DNA from 3 places in the Proteus sp. MB838 genome. Region 1 is predicted to be linked to each of the others. Evidence: predicted binding sites of a transcription regulator. Region 1 holds the regulator's gene; each other region holds the start of a gene.
The links. Region 1 encodes CRP, which controls carbon source genes, mostly activating them, when cyclic AMP is high. Its sites were predicted from a motif close to ATGTGANNNNNNTCACAT; they were not measured.

Region 1 (4,000 bases):
GCATGTAGGTTTTGTTAGTGGAAAACTCTCTAAGCCTGTAATGTGGCTTGAAAAACGTATCCCCGACTGGCTATCAACCTATTTGGAGAAAGTAAAATGATCATCCCTTGGCAAGAACTATCAACCGAAACGCTAGATAACTTGATTGAAAGTTTCGTTTTACGAGAAGGGACTGATTATGGTATGCAAGAGAAAACGCTTGAACAAAAAGTTGCCGACGTAAAAAAACAACTCGTCTCGGGTGAGGCCGTGTTAGTGTGGTCTGAGCTTCATGAAAGCGTCAACATTATGCCAGCTGCACAGTTTCGCCCTGATTGATCTTACCTAAGTTGGCACTATCACATCACATTTAACAATAAGGTATAGCCCTTATTTTGAAAAGGAACATGATATGTCAATCAAACACCCTATTATTGCTGTTACTGGTTCAAGTGGTGCAGGTACTACTACAACCAGCCAAGCTTTTCGTAAAATATTTCAGCAACTCAACGCCCATGCAGCCTCTATTGAAGGGGATAGTTTTCACCGTTATACACGCCCTGAAATGGATATGACCATTAGAAAAGCGAAAGAGCAAGGACGGCATATCAGCTATTTTGGCCCTGAAGCCAATGACTTTAATTTATTAAGTTCAACCCTAAGTCACTATAGCCAAACAGGGCAAGGGCAATTTCGCAAATATCTTCATTCTTATGATGAAGCAACCCCTTATAACCAATTACCCGGGACATTTACACCTTGGGAAGCATTGCCAGAAAAAACAGATATTTTATTTTATGAGGGATTGCATGGTGGAGTCGTTACCGATCAACATAATGTCGCTCAACACGTTGACCTATTAGTCGGTGTTGTGCCTATTGTTAACCTTGAATGGATACAAAAATTAATTAGAGACACCACAGAGCGCGGGCACTCTCAAGAAGCGGTGAGAGATTCTGTGGTACGTTCGATGGATGATTATATCAGTTACATCATTCCACAGTTTTCTCGTACTCATATCAATTTCCAACGCGTTCCTACGGTGGATACCTCTAATCCCTTCTCAGCTAAAGCTATTCCAACACTGGATGAAAGTTTTATTGTTATTCGCTTTCGTGGCTTAACCGATATCGATTTCCCTTATCTATTGGCAATGTTGCATGGTTCATTTATGTCGACTATCAATACTATTGTTGTTCCAGGAGGGAAATTAGGCTTAGCGATGGAATTAATCATGGCACCACTGGTGAAGAAATTATTGAATGGTGAAAAAATTAGCTAAAATAGATATGTTATTTTTGACGAAAATAATATCCCCGTATTTTAGGGATATTATTTTATATATTAAAATTTATTTTAAAATATCAAATTTATTCAGGATCTTTAATTTCAAAAGAGTGCGTAATATTGGCCGCTTTTCCTAACATTAAAGAAACAGAGCAATATTTTTCTGCTGATAATTGTACAGCTCGCTCAACAATTTTATCTGTCAACGCTTTGCCGGAAACAATGAAATGTAAATTAATATCAGTAAATAAACGAGGTGCCTCTTCACGACGCTTTGATGTTAATTTTACCTCACATTCAATGACTTGGTGGCGACCTTTACGTAAGATACTCACCACATCAATAGCACTACAACCACCCGCAGCAATTAATACCATTTCCATCGGACTAGGCACTTTATCACCTGAATTACCATCCATCATAACTTGATGGCCGGAAGATGATTCGCCAACAAAAGATAAATCTTCAACCCATTTAACACGTGCTTCCATTTTATTTTTCCCCTAAATACAACTAAGACTAAAAGAGTACATTCTCATAATTCAACTAGCAATTAGCAAATAGGTTTATTATGCTGACTGCGTAAAACGAGACTTAATGCGTTAACTGTGTTAAAAACAATATCTGCTTGATGATAGTGGTTAAGATCAATGCATTATTTTCTCATTTATTATAATCTATTCCTTATTAACTTTCCGAATTCTCAGGAAGTTAATCGGTAAAGATAGGATTTTAAGCACGCTGTATCAAAAGGGTGTCAATCCGTTTTGAAAGGCTGCATTAACGTACAGAGGATAACGCGAATGGTTCTCGGCAAGCCGCAAACAGACCCGACTCTTAAATGGTTTTTGTCACACTGCCATATTCACAAATATCCATCCAAGAGCACGCTGATCCACCAAGGTGAAAAAGCGGAAACACTTTATTATATTGTTAAAGGTTCCGTGGCTGTTCTTATTAAAGATGAAGAAGGAAAAGAGATGATCCTTTCCTACCTAAACCAAGGTGACTTCATCGGTGAACTTGGATTATTTGAAGAAGATCAAGAACGTAGTGCATGGGTTAGAGCAAAAACAGCCTGTGAAGTAGCAGAAATTTCCTATAAAAAATTCCGCCAATTAATTCAGGTCAATCCTGACATTCTGATGCGCCTTTCCGCTCAAATGGCGAATAGATTACAAACCACATCAGAAAAAGTAGGTAACCTTGCTTTCCTTGATGTAACAGGTCGTATTGCACAAACTTTATTAAATTTAGCTAAACAACCTGATGCAATGACGCATCCTGATGGCATGCAAATTAAAATTACACGTCAGGAAATCGGTCAAATTGTAGGTTGTTCACGTGAAACTGTAGGCCGTATTTTAAAAATGCTGGAAGATCAAAACCTCATTTCAGCACACGGTAAAACTATCGTTGTTTACGGTACTCGTTAAGTTGCATTGAAAACAGCCCATTTAACTGATGGACAGTGATTATTTTGTATGAAGCCCCATCGCAATGATGGGGTTTTACATTTGAATTCACTCTGCTTTTACAAACTCATCAAGCGCTTTTCGTAACGCATTCATGCCCTCTTGTAACTCTTCGAGGGTAATAATCAACGCTGGCGTAAAGCGTATTACATCAGCCCCGGCATTTAACATCATTAAGCCATGCTTAGAGGCCAGTGCAAGTAACTCTTTTGCTTTACCTGCATACAGTGGTGCTAACTGCGCGCCAATTAATAAGCCTTGTCCACGAATTTGAGAAAACACAGCATAAGTTTGGTTTATCGCCTGCAATTCATCCACTATCCAACGATGACGCTCACTGACACCTTCTAATACCGCCTGAGTGTTGATTAAATCAAAAGCAGCATTGCCTACTGCACAGGCTAATGGGTTCCCCCCATAAGTCGTACCATGTGTTCCTACCCCCATTACCGAAGCGATATCCTCGGTGGTTAACATCGCACTGAGAGGAAAACCACTACCTAATGCTTTGGCACTGGTAATAATATCGGGCTGTATATCATAGTGCATATAAGCAAATAGTTTGCCGGTTCGCCCCATACCCGTTTGTACTTCATCAAGAATTAATAGCGCTTGATGCTTATCACATAGTGTACGTAAGCCATGCATAAACTCCGCTGTCGCCGGTGTCACTCCGCCCTCACCTTGGATAGGCTCCAGTATTACGGCACAAGTATGAGAGTCAATCACGGCTTTTACAGCATCAAGAGAGTTAAAAGGGACATGTATAATATCCGCAGGTTTAGGACCAAAACCATCCGCATATTTAGGTTGTCCCCCAACAGAGACTGTAAAAAATGTTCTACCATGAAAGGCGTGGTGGAAGGCAATTATCTTCGTTTTATAAGGATTATGACGGGTAATAGCGTAATGTCGTGCTAATTTAAGTGCGGCTTCATTCGCTTCTGCCCCAGAATTGGCAAAAAAGACACGCTCAGCAAAAGTATGTTGGATTAATTTCTGAGCTAAACATAATGCTGGCTCATTAGTAAACACATTACTTACATGCCAAAGCTTCTCACTTTGCTCTTGCAGTGCTTTATTCAATAGTGGATGCGCATGCCCAAGCGCTAGAACAGCAATACCACCAGCAAAATCAATATAGGATTTTCCCTGTTGATCCCAAACACGGCTACCTTGCCCTTTAACAGGAATAAAATCTGCTGGTGAATAAATTGGCAACATTACCTGATCGTAAGTTGCCCTATTAATACGTTGAT
Region 2 (4,000 bases), on a different contig from region 1:
CGCCTGTTGAAAAACTACTCTCATCTGAAAGTAAAAAAGCCACCATATTAGCCACTTCTTTTCGCGTTGCCATTCTCTTCATCGGATGTGTTGATGCCATCCATTGACGAACTTCATCCGGTAACTGTTGCATTCGCGGTGTGTCTACATACCCAGGCCCTATTGCATTCACACGTATACCTTGCTGTGCAAATTCCAAGGCAGCTGAACGGGTGATCCCTAACACAGCATGTTTGGCTGCAGTATAAGCAGAAATTCCGGCAATACCGACAATACCATTTGTCGAAGATAAATTAACGATACTCCCTCCACCACTTCTTAGTAAGGCCGGAATACCATATTTCAATCCGTAAAATACGCCGTTAATATCGGTATCCATAACCGCTTTCCAATCATCAATATTATAATCAACAATCGATGTATTATGCGGACCTGTAATACCTGCATTATTCACTAATCCATGTAATGCGCCTGTTTGTGCTAATATTGTTTCAAACATGCTTTTAACTTGCTCAGGTGATGTCATATCTGCTTGTAATGCTATGACTTTTTCACCTGTAGGATCGATTGTGTAAGCGGTTTTTTTAACCTGTTCTAATTGTCGTCCACTTATAAAGACTGTTGCACCCGCTTGATATAATCGTTGGGCAACGCCTTCCCCTACTCCTGTTGCAGCCCCAGTCACTAACACCGTTTTGCCTTCAAAATAACTCATATTCACCTCAGTTCACTTAGTTTAAGTAATTAACTTTAGTTAATCATATTGAATAGGATATTTGATTAACTAAAGTTAATCAATATAAATTTTCTTCAGCTAAAATGAGCTGTTATTATTAACTTCAATTAATTTGATAGAAAAATGTAGGTACTAATGGAGCAACTTGAGCTAGAAAACGCCCTATCGCTTTTACAGTGTACTCTGGTTGCACAACGCACCCGTTATACACCAGAGCAAGTAACTTGGGGACAATATGATATTTTAGAATTATTGCGTTTACGCGGTGATTTAACGCCCTCTCAACTTTGTGAAATTTTAGCTATCTCACGCCAAAATTTATCTAAGTTTATGCGAGGATTAAAATCATTAGGTTTTATTGCTCAGGATCGTTCTAAGAAAGATAAACGTGAATTAATTACGCATTTAACAGATGAAGGTAAAGCTTTTTTAGCAAGAGCCGCTTTAGGCCGAAAACAGAACGCACAGAAGCTACAAGCGCAATTAACACCTGCAGAACAAGCTATGTTTATTGAATTGAGTCATAAAGTTATTAACGCACTAATAGCGGATAAGTTACCTACAGAGCCTGATTAACGCGACTGCTTTAATGGTTTTAGTAACCCTTCTAAGCCATCAATTTTAATTGCTAGGGTCATTTCCATTAGTTGCCCTAGCTTTCCTTCAGGGAAGGTGCCTTTCTTGGCAAACCACAATAAATACTCTTCAGGCAAATCCACCAGCATTCGCCCTTTATATTTACCAAATGGCATTTGTGTGTTGGCTATATCAATAAGATGCTGTTTTTCTAGCATGATCTCTATCGCTTTATCGAGAAGGAATGATAAGGATTATAAGGTAATTTAACGATAAAAAAAGCAGTACCGACGGGTACTGCTTGATTTATGTTACATGATAACTAAGTTATCCATCTTACATTGTTATTTATTTCACATGCTATCTGTCTTATCTCAATGATTAAACAAACAGGCCTGTGATAGCAGCAGATAAGAAGCTAACTAGCGTAGAACCAAATAGTAATTTAAGACCAAAACGAGAAACCACATTACCTTGCATTTCGTTCAGACCTTTAATAGCCCCTGCAACAATACCGATAGAAGAGAAGTTAGCAAATGAGACTAAGAAGACAGATAAGATCCCAACAGAGCGTGGTGTTAATTCAGCAGCCAGATCTTGCAAGCTTCCCATCGCGACGAATTCATTAGAGACTAATTTAGTTGCCATCACACTACCTACACGTAATGCATCTTGCTCAGGCACACCAATCACCCATGCTAATGGATAGAAAACATAACCTAAGCAATCTTGGAAACTAATACCGAAAATCATACTAAAGATAGCGTTTACCGCAGCAATTAATGCGATAAAACCAATCAACATTGCCGCAACGATTAAAGCAACTTTGAAACCAGCTAAGATATATTCACCTAACATTTCGAAGAAGCTTTGACCTTCATGCAGATTCCCCATCTGGATATCTTCTTCATTTTCAACAGAATATGGGTTAATCACTGATAGGATAACGAAAGTACTGAACATATTCAGAACCAGTGCAGCAACAACGTATTTAGGATCAAGCATAGTCATATAAGCACCAACAATTGACATTGATACCGTAGACATCGCTGTCGCCGCCATAGTGTACATACGGCGCTGAGACATTTTGCCCAATACATCTTTATAAGCGATAAAGTTCTCAGATTGGCCAAGTACTAAGGAGCTAACCGCATTAAACGATTCTAGTTTCCCCATACCGTTCACTTTGGACAGCACCGTACCGATAATGCGGATCACGAAAGGCAATACTTTGATATGTTGCAAAATACCAATTAATGCAGAAATAAAGATGATAGGACATAATACATTCAAGAAGAAGAATGCTAGACCACCTTTCATCATACCACCGAAGACAAACTCAGTACCTTGTGCGGCATAACCTAATAAGTGATCAAATAGCCCAGCGAAACCACGGACAAAGCCTTCACCAATATCAGAATTGAGGAAGAACCATGCCAATGCGATTTCAATAATTAATAACTGCACAATATAACGCAGACGGATCCCTTTGCGGTTATTACTTGCAATAAATGCTAATGCACCAATAACTGCGAGAGCCAAAACAAAGTGAATGATAGAAGACATGCATGCTCCAAAAATAAAAATAAATCTTGGAGAGCATTTTATGTAACGCGTAACATTACGATGTGATTATTGTCACAATACAGTGAAACCATATACACACTATTTATTAAATAAGATAGGTTGATCACACTTTAGGAGTAACTTAAGTAACACGAAATGTGAATTTAGCTTAAGTTAAAGATGCTACTGAGAACTGCTCTCAATAGCATCTAAGTTTATTGTAAACGATTATTTAGATTGATCAAGCAAGCGGATCATTTCGTCTTCATCAATAACAGTAATACCTAATTCATTTGCTTTGGCTAATTTAGAACCCGCCGCTTCACCAGCAATGACCATATCTGTCTTTTTCGAAACGCTACCACTCACTTTTGCACCAAGTGCAACTAATCTATCTTTTGCTTCATCTCGCGTTAATTGAGAAAGAGAGCCTGTCAGCACGACTGTTTTACCAGCAAAAGGATTATCACCTGCTTCATGAGTAGCCACAACCGGTGCCGGCCAAGTAATGCCAATGTCATTAACAAGTTGATCAATCACATTTTTATTATGTTCTTCTTGGAAAAAATTAACCACATGCTTTGCAACAATATCACCCACATCAGGAACTGCCTTTAAGGCTTCAATATTTGCTTCACGTAATGCCTCTAATGAAACAAAATGAGCAGTTAATCCATTGGCCGTTGCTTCTCCTACTTCACGAATACCAAGGGCATAGATAAAACGGGCAAAAGTGGTTGATTTTGCTTTTTCTAATGCATTAAGCAGTTTTTTGGCTGATTTCTCCCCCATACGTTCTAAACCAGATAAGATCTTTTCATCTAAACGGAATAAATCAGCCGGTGTTTTGACATACTCTTTTTCAACCAATTGGTCGATAATTTTATCTCCCATGCCGTCAACATCCATCGCACGACGAGAAACGAAATGTTTAAGCGCCTCTTTACGTTGCGCTGCACAAATTAATCCCCCCGTGCAGCGGGCAACAGCCTCACCTTCTATACGCTCAATATCAGATTGACAAATAGGGCATTGGGTTGGAAAAACAATTTCTTGTGCATTCTCAGGGCGTTTTTCTTCAATCACACTCACAACCTGAGGAATAACATCGCCTGCACGGCG
Region 3 (4,000 bases), on a different contig from region 1:
CTATCAATTGAGTGACATTTGCTTCACCAATACGACTATATGGATGCTCTGGTGCTTGTTGTGCCAGTGTTGATAACGCTTGTTTCGGATGAGAAACTGGCGTGCCATCGGGAAGATGCGTTAATAAATCCAGTGATCCAGATGAAAAATGTAACGCACTTTGTCCATTACTGATAATGGCGCAAGATTTGCCTGCTTCAGCAAGGCGGATCCCCGCAGTCAGCCCTGCTAATCCGCTTCCTATAATGATAACGTCAAATTTCATCATCGGCCTCCACTGAAGCTGTTTTATCAATCATATCGGCATCTAAGCCACATAAACCTTGGTACACCCAACTGGTAAACTCACTTTCACGTAACGCATTACCCCATGCGATAGGACGAATACCTTTCCAACGTTCATTTAGAAAATGAGCAAGTTGTTGTTCGGAGCCATGAGGCGTTGTGACTTGTAAACGATTTAATAATCCTGCTGCGCGACAAGCACATAACTCACCTTGGCAAGTTCCCATTCCCACACGAGTACGACGGCGTAAATCGAGCAAATTATTCACGGTTAAAGAATTCACTGCATAACGAACTTCACCGGCCGTGACCGCTTCACATTCACACACTAAGCTTTTATCAATACGCTCATTACTCAATAGTTTATTGGCTAAATCGCCATGACGATAAACCGCTGAGCCTCGAATTGGCGCCGGTAACGACACCACACTACGCAATGCTTGCTCTGCTGATTGGCGAGAGCCAGGCAGTGGCTCTTCAGCCGTGGTACATTTTGCTGAAATATTTAATTTCTCACAGATCTTGTTTGTGGCCCATTCAGCCATTAATCGGTAAGTCATTAATTTACCACCCGTTATGGTGATAAAGCCCTCGAGTCCATCCCGTTGTGCGTGGTCAAGTAATACAATACCGCGGCTCACATTACGACCAGAAGGATCATCGTCGCTAGCCACTAAAGGACGTACACCGGCATAAGCACGTAAAATACGAGTTTGAGCCAGTTTAGGTGCCAGCATTGAACCTTCGCGGATCAGGATATCAACCTCTTCAGGGGTGACATACATATTGTCGATTTCATCATAAGGAACGCGAGTTGAGGTGGTTCCTATTAATGAGATGGTATCGCCAGGCACTAAAATATCGGCATCCGCAGGCTTACGACAGCGGTTGATCACCATATTATTAATACGGTGTCCTAAAATCAGTAATGCCCCTTTTGCTGGGAACATGCGGACTTTTAAATCACCATATTCTGCAATTTTTTGTCCCCATATTCCTCCCGCATTGGCCACTATTTGTGCGCGGATCTCATACATATTTTTAGATTGATGATCATAAACACGTACACCTTTCACACGGTCGCCTTCACGGATCAAGCCCATCACTTCATGATAAGTGAGCACTTGCGCGCCATGTTCACGTGCATCTAACATATTGGCCGCCGTTAAGCGGAAAGGATCAACCGTACCATCAGGTACTTTAACCGCACCAATAAGATTAGGATTCACCGAAGGCTCTAAGCGAATAGCTTCTTCAGGTGAAATGGCTTGAGCATCAATACCTGCCGCTTGGCAAGATTGAATAAAGGTTTGTTGGAATTCTAACGAATCTTCAGGGAGAGTAATAAAAAGGCCATCCGTTTTTTCAACACAATGACGAGCGACCCGTTTTAAGATCATGTTTTCTTCTATACACTCACGCGCTGATTCCGGATCGGTCACTGCATAGCGTGCGCCACTATGTAATAAACCATGGTTTCGACCGGTTGCACCGGTTGCGATATCGTGTCTTTCCAGTAGGATACAGCGTAATCCACGACGAGCACAGTCTCTTGCCATGCCTGCCCCCGTAGCTCCACCGCCGATAATAATGACATCTGTTTCTGTCACTGGTGAACCGCTCATCATAGAGATGCCCTCTCACATTACATTCAGCAAACGCTTAATTATTCTTTAACGTTAATTATAGTGTATAAGATACACAAAAAATGTGGTTAATGTTTGATAATGAGCAAAAACGAAAGAGAAACGCTCATGAGTGAAAAATTAAAACGACATATGTGATACTAATCACAAATTATTTACCAGAAAGTGTTTCATAAAGTTAACATATCACTCAAAATTACACATCTTGAAAAATTATTCGACAACTGAGTATTACTTCACAGTAAATTTGCTTCAACAAGTTTACTATTACGTTCGTTAAAGAAAATTTTTTGATTCCTTTGTTGTTCGTTTTGTCATTGTTTAATATCAACATATTAAAATAAAAGCCATCGGAGGCTAATATGTTAAGTCTGTTTAGACCTGCGCCACATAAAGCGCGTCTGCCAAAGGAACAGATAGATCCTGTCTATCGCCGTTTACGTTGGCAAATCTTTATGGGGATTTTCTTTGGTTACGCTGCTTATTATTTAGTAAGGAAAAACTTCGCTTTAGCAATGCCTTACCTCGTTGAAGAGGGATTCTCTAAAGGGGATCTGGGTTTTGCTTTATCAGGGATCTCGATTGCTTACGGTTTCTCTAAGTTTATCATGGGGTCATTCTCTGACCGTGCTAACCCGCGTTACTTCTTACCCGCAGGTCTTATTCTTGCATCCATTGTGATGTTAATTATGGGCTTTGTGCCATGGGCAACTTCGAGCATTATGATCATGTTCGTGCTGTTGTTCCTGTGTGGTTGGTTCCAAGGTATGGGTTGGCCTCCTTGTGGACGTACCATGGTTCACTGGTGGTCACAAAAAGAGCGTGGCGGTATCGTCTCTATTTGGAACTGTGCTCATAACGTCGGTGGTGGTTTACCGCCATTGCTGTTCCTGTTAGGTATGGCATGGTTTAACGACTGGAAAGCAGCATTATATATGCCAGCATTCGCGGCTATTTTAGTAGCGATGATTGCGTTTGCATTAATGCGCGATACACCACAATCTTGTGGTCTACCTCCTATCGAAGAATATAAAAACGATTATCCACCTGATTATAAAGAAACAGACGAACAAGAACTGACAGCAAAAGAAATCTTTATGAAGTATGTTTTCCCTAACAAACTTCTGTGGATGATTGCAATTGCTAACGTATTTGTTTACTTACTTCGTTACGGCGTATTGGACTGGTCTCCGACTTATCTTCGCGAAGTCAAAGATTTCGCCATGGATAAATCCTCATGGGCATACTTCTTATATGAATACGCAGGTATTCCAGGCACACTGCTGTGTGGTTGGATGTCAGATAAAGTGTTCAAAGGTAACCGTGGTGCAACTGGGGTATTCTTTATGACCTTAGTAACCATTGCCACTATCGTATTCTGGATGAACCCAGCAGGTAACCCGAACATTGATATGGCATGTATGTTAATCATTGGTTTCTTAATCTATGGTCCTGTTATGCTAATTGGTCTGCACGCCCTTGAATTAGCGCCGAAAAAAGCTGCGGGTACCGCAGCAGGCTTCACCGGTCTATTCGGTTACTTAGGGGGTTCTGTTGCGGCAAGTGCTATCGTAGGTTATACCGTTGACTACTTCGGTTGGGACGGTGGCTTTATGGTCATGATCGGCGGTAGTGTATTATCTGTTGTGTTATTACTTATCGTGATGATAAATGAAACCAAACACAAACGTGAAATGTCACAGAAGTATGAATAATCATTAACTGATTATTTATGAAATTGATTAAATCTCATCTCTAAAAATCAAGCCACATCAACTTTCTGATGTGGCTTTTTTATTGCCAACTGTACATAGCTTTATTGTACGAAAATGAAAATGGAGCAACTTTATGAGTACACCTTTCAAACTGAAACCGTTAGTGGCGGGCGTTCTTTTAACTCTATCTTTAAGTACAATCGCACAAGCAGCAAGCGATAAAGTAGTGATTGCCCATCGTGGTGCCAGCGGTTATTTACCTGAACACACCTTACCTGCCAAAGCACTCGCCTATGCACAAGGTGCCAATTATCTAGAACAAGATCTGGTGATGACAAAAGATAACCAACTGGT

Region 2: the regulator CRP is predicted to act here: its motif matches at 2,939-2,956, upstream of ACYUCW_RS05020 (NupC/NupG family nucleoside CNT transporter).
Region 3: the regulator CRP is predicted to act here: its motif matches at 2,064-2,081, upstream of glpT (glycerol-3-phosphate transporter).

Annotation. Positions count from the first base shown of each region.
Region 1 covers NZ_BAABMO010000024.1:24,766-28,765, forward strand. The annotation lists gene ACYUCW_RS11610 (hydrolase) at 1-100, shown strand, start outside; gene ACYUCW_RS11615 (YheU family protein) at 97-318, shown strand; gene ACYUCW_RS11620 (phosphoribulokinase) at 392-1,261, shown strand; gene ACYUCW_RS11625 (OsmC family protein) at 1,350-1,757, opposite strand; gene crp (cAMP-activated global transcriptional regulator CRP) at 2,070-2,702, shown strand; gene ACYUCW_RS11635 (aspartate aminotransferase family protein) at 2,790-4,000, opposite strand, start outside.
Region 2 covers NZ_BAABMO010000007.1:112,539-116,538, reverse strand. The annotation lists gene ACYUCW_RS05035 (SDR family NAD(P)-dependent oxidoreductase) at 1-715, opposite strand, end outside; gene ACYUCW_RS05030 (MarR family winged helix-turn-helix transcriptional regulator) at 872-1,312, shown strand; gene ACYUCW_RS05025 (DUF3820 family protein) at 1,309-1,530, opposite strand; gene ACYUCW_RS05020 (NupC/NupG family nucleoside CNT transporter) at 1,694-2,878, opposite strand; gene ligA (NAD-dependent DNA ligase LigA) at 3,107-4,000, opposite strand, start outside.
Region 3 covers NZ_BAABMO010000032.1:41,432-45,431, reverse strand. The annotation lists gene glpB (glycerol-3-phosphate dehydrogenase subunit GlpB) at 1-265, opposite strand, end outside; gene glpA (anaerobic glycerol-3-phosphate dehydrogenase subunit A) at 255-1,913, opposite strand; gene glpT (glycerol-3-phosphate transporter) at 2,294-3,646, shown strand; gene glpQ (glycerophosphodiester phosphodiesterase) at 3,780-4,000, shown strand, end outside.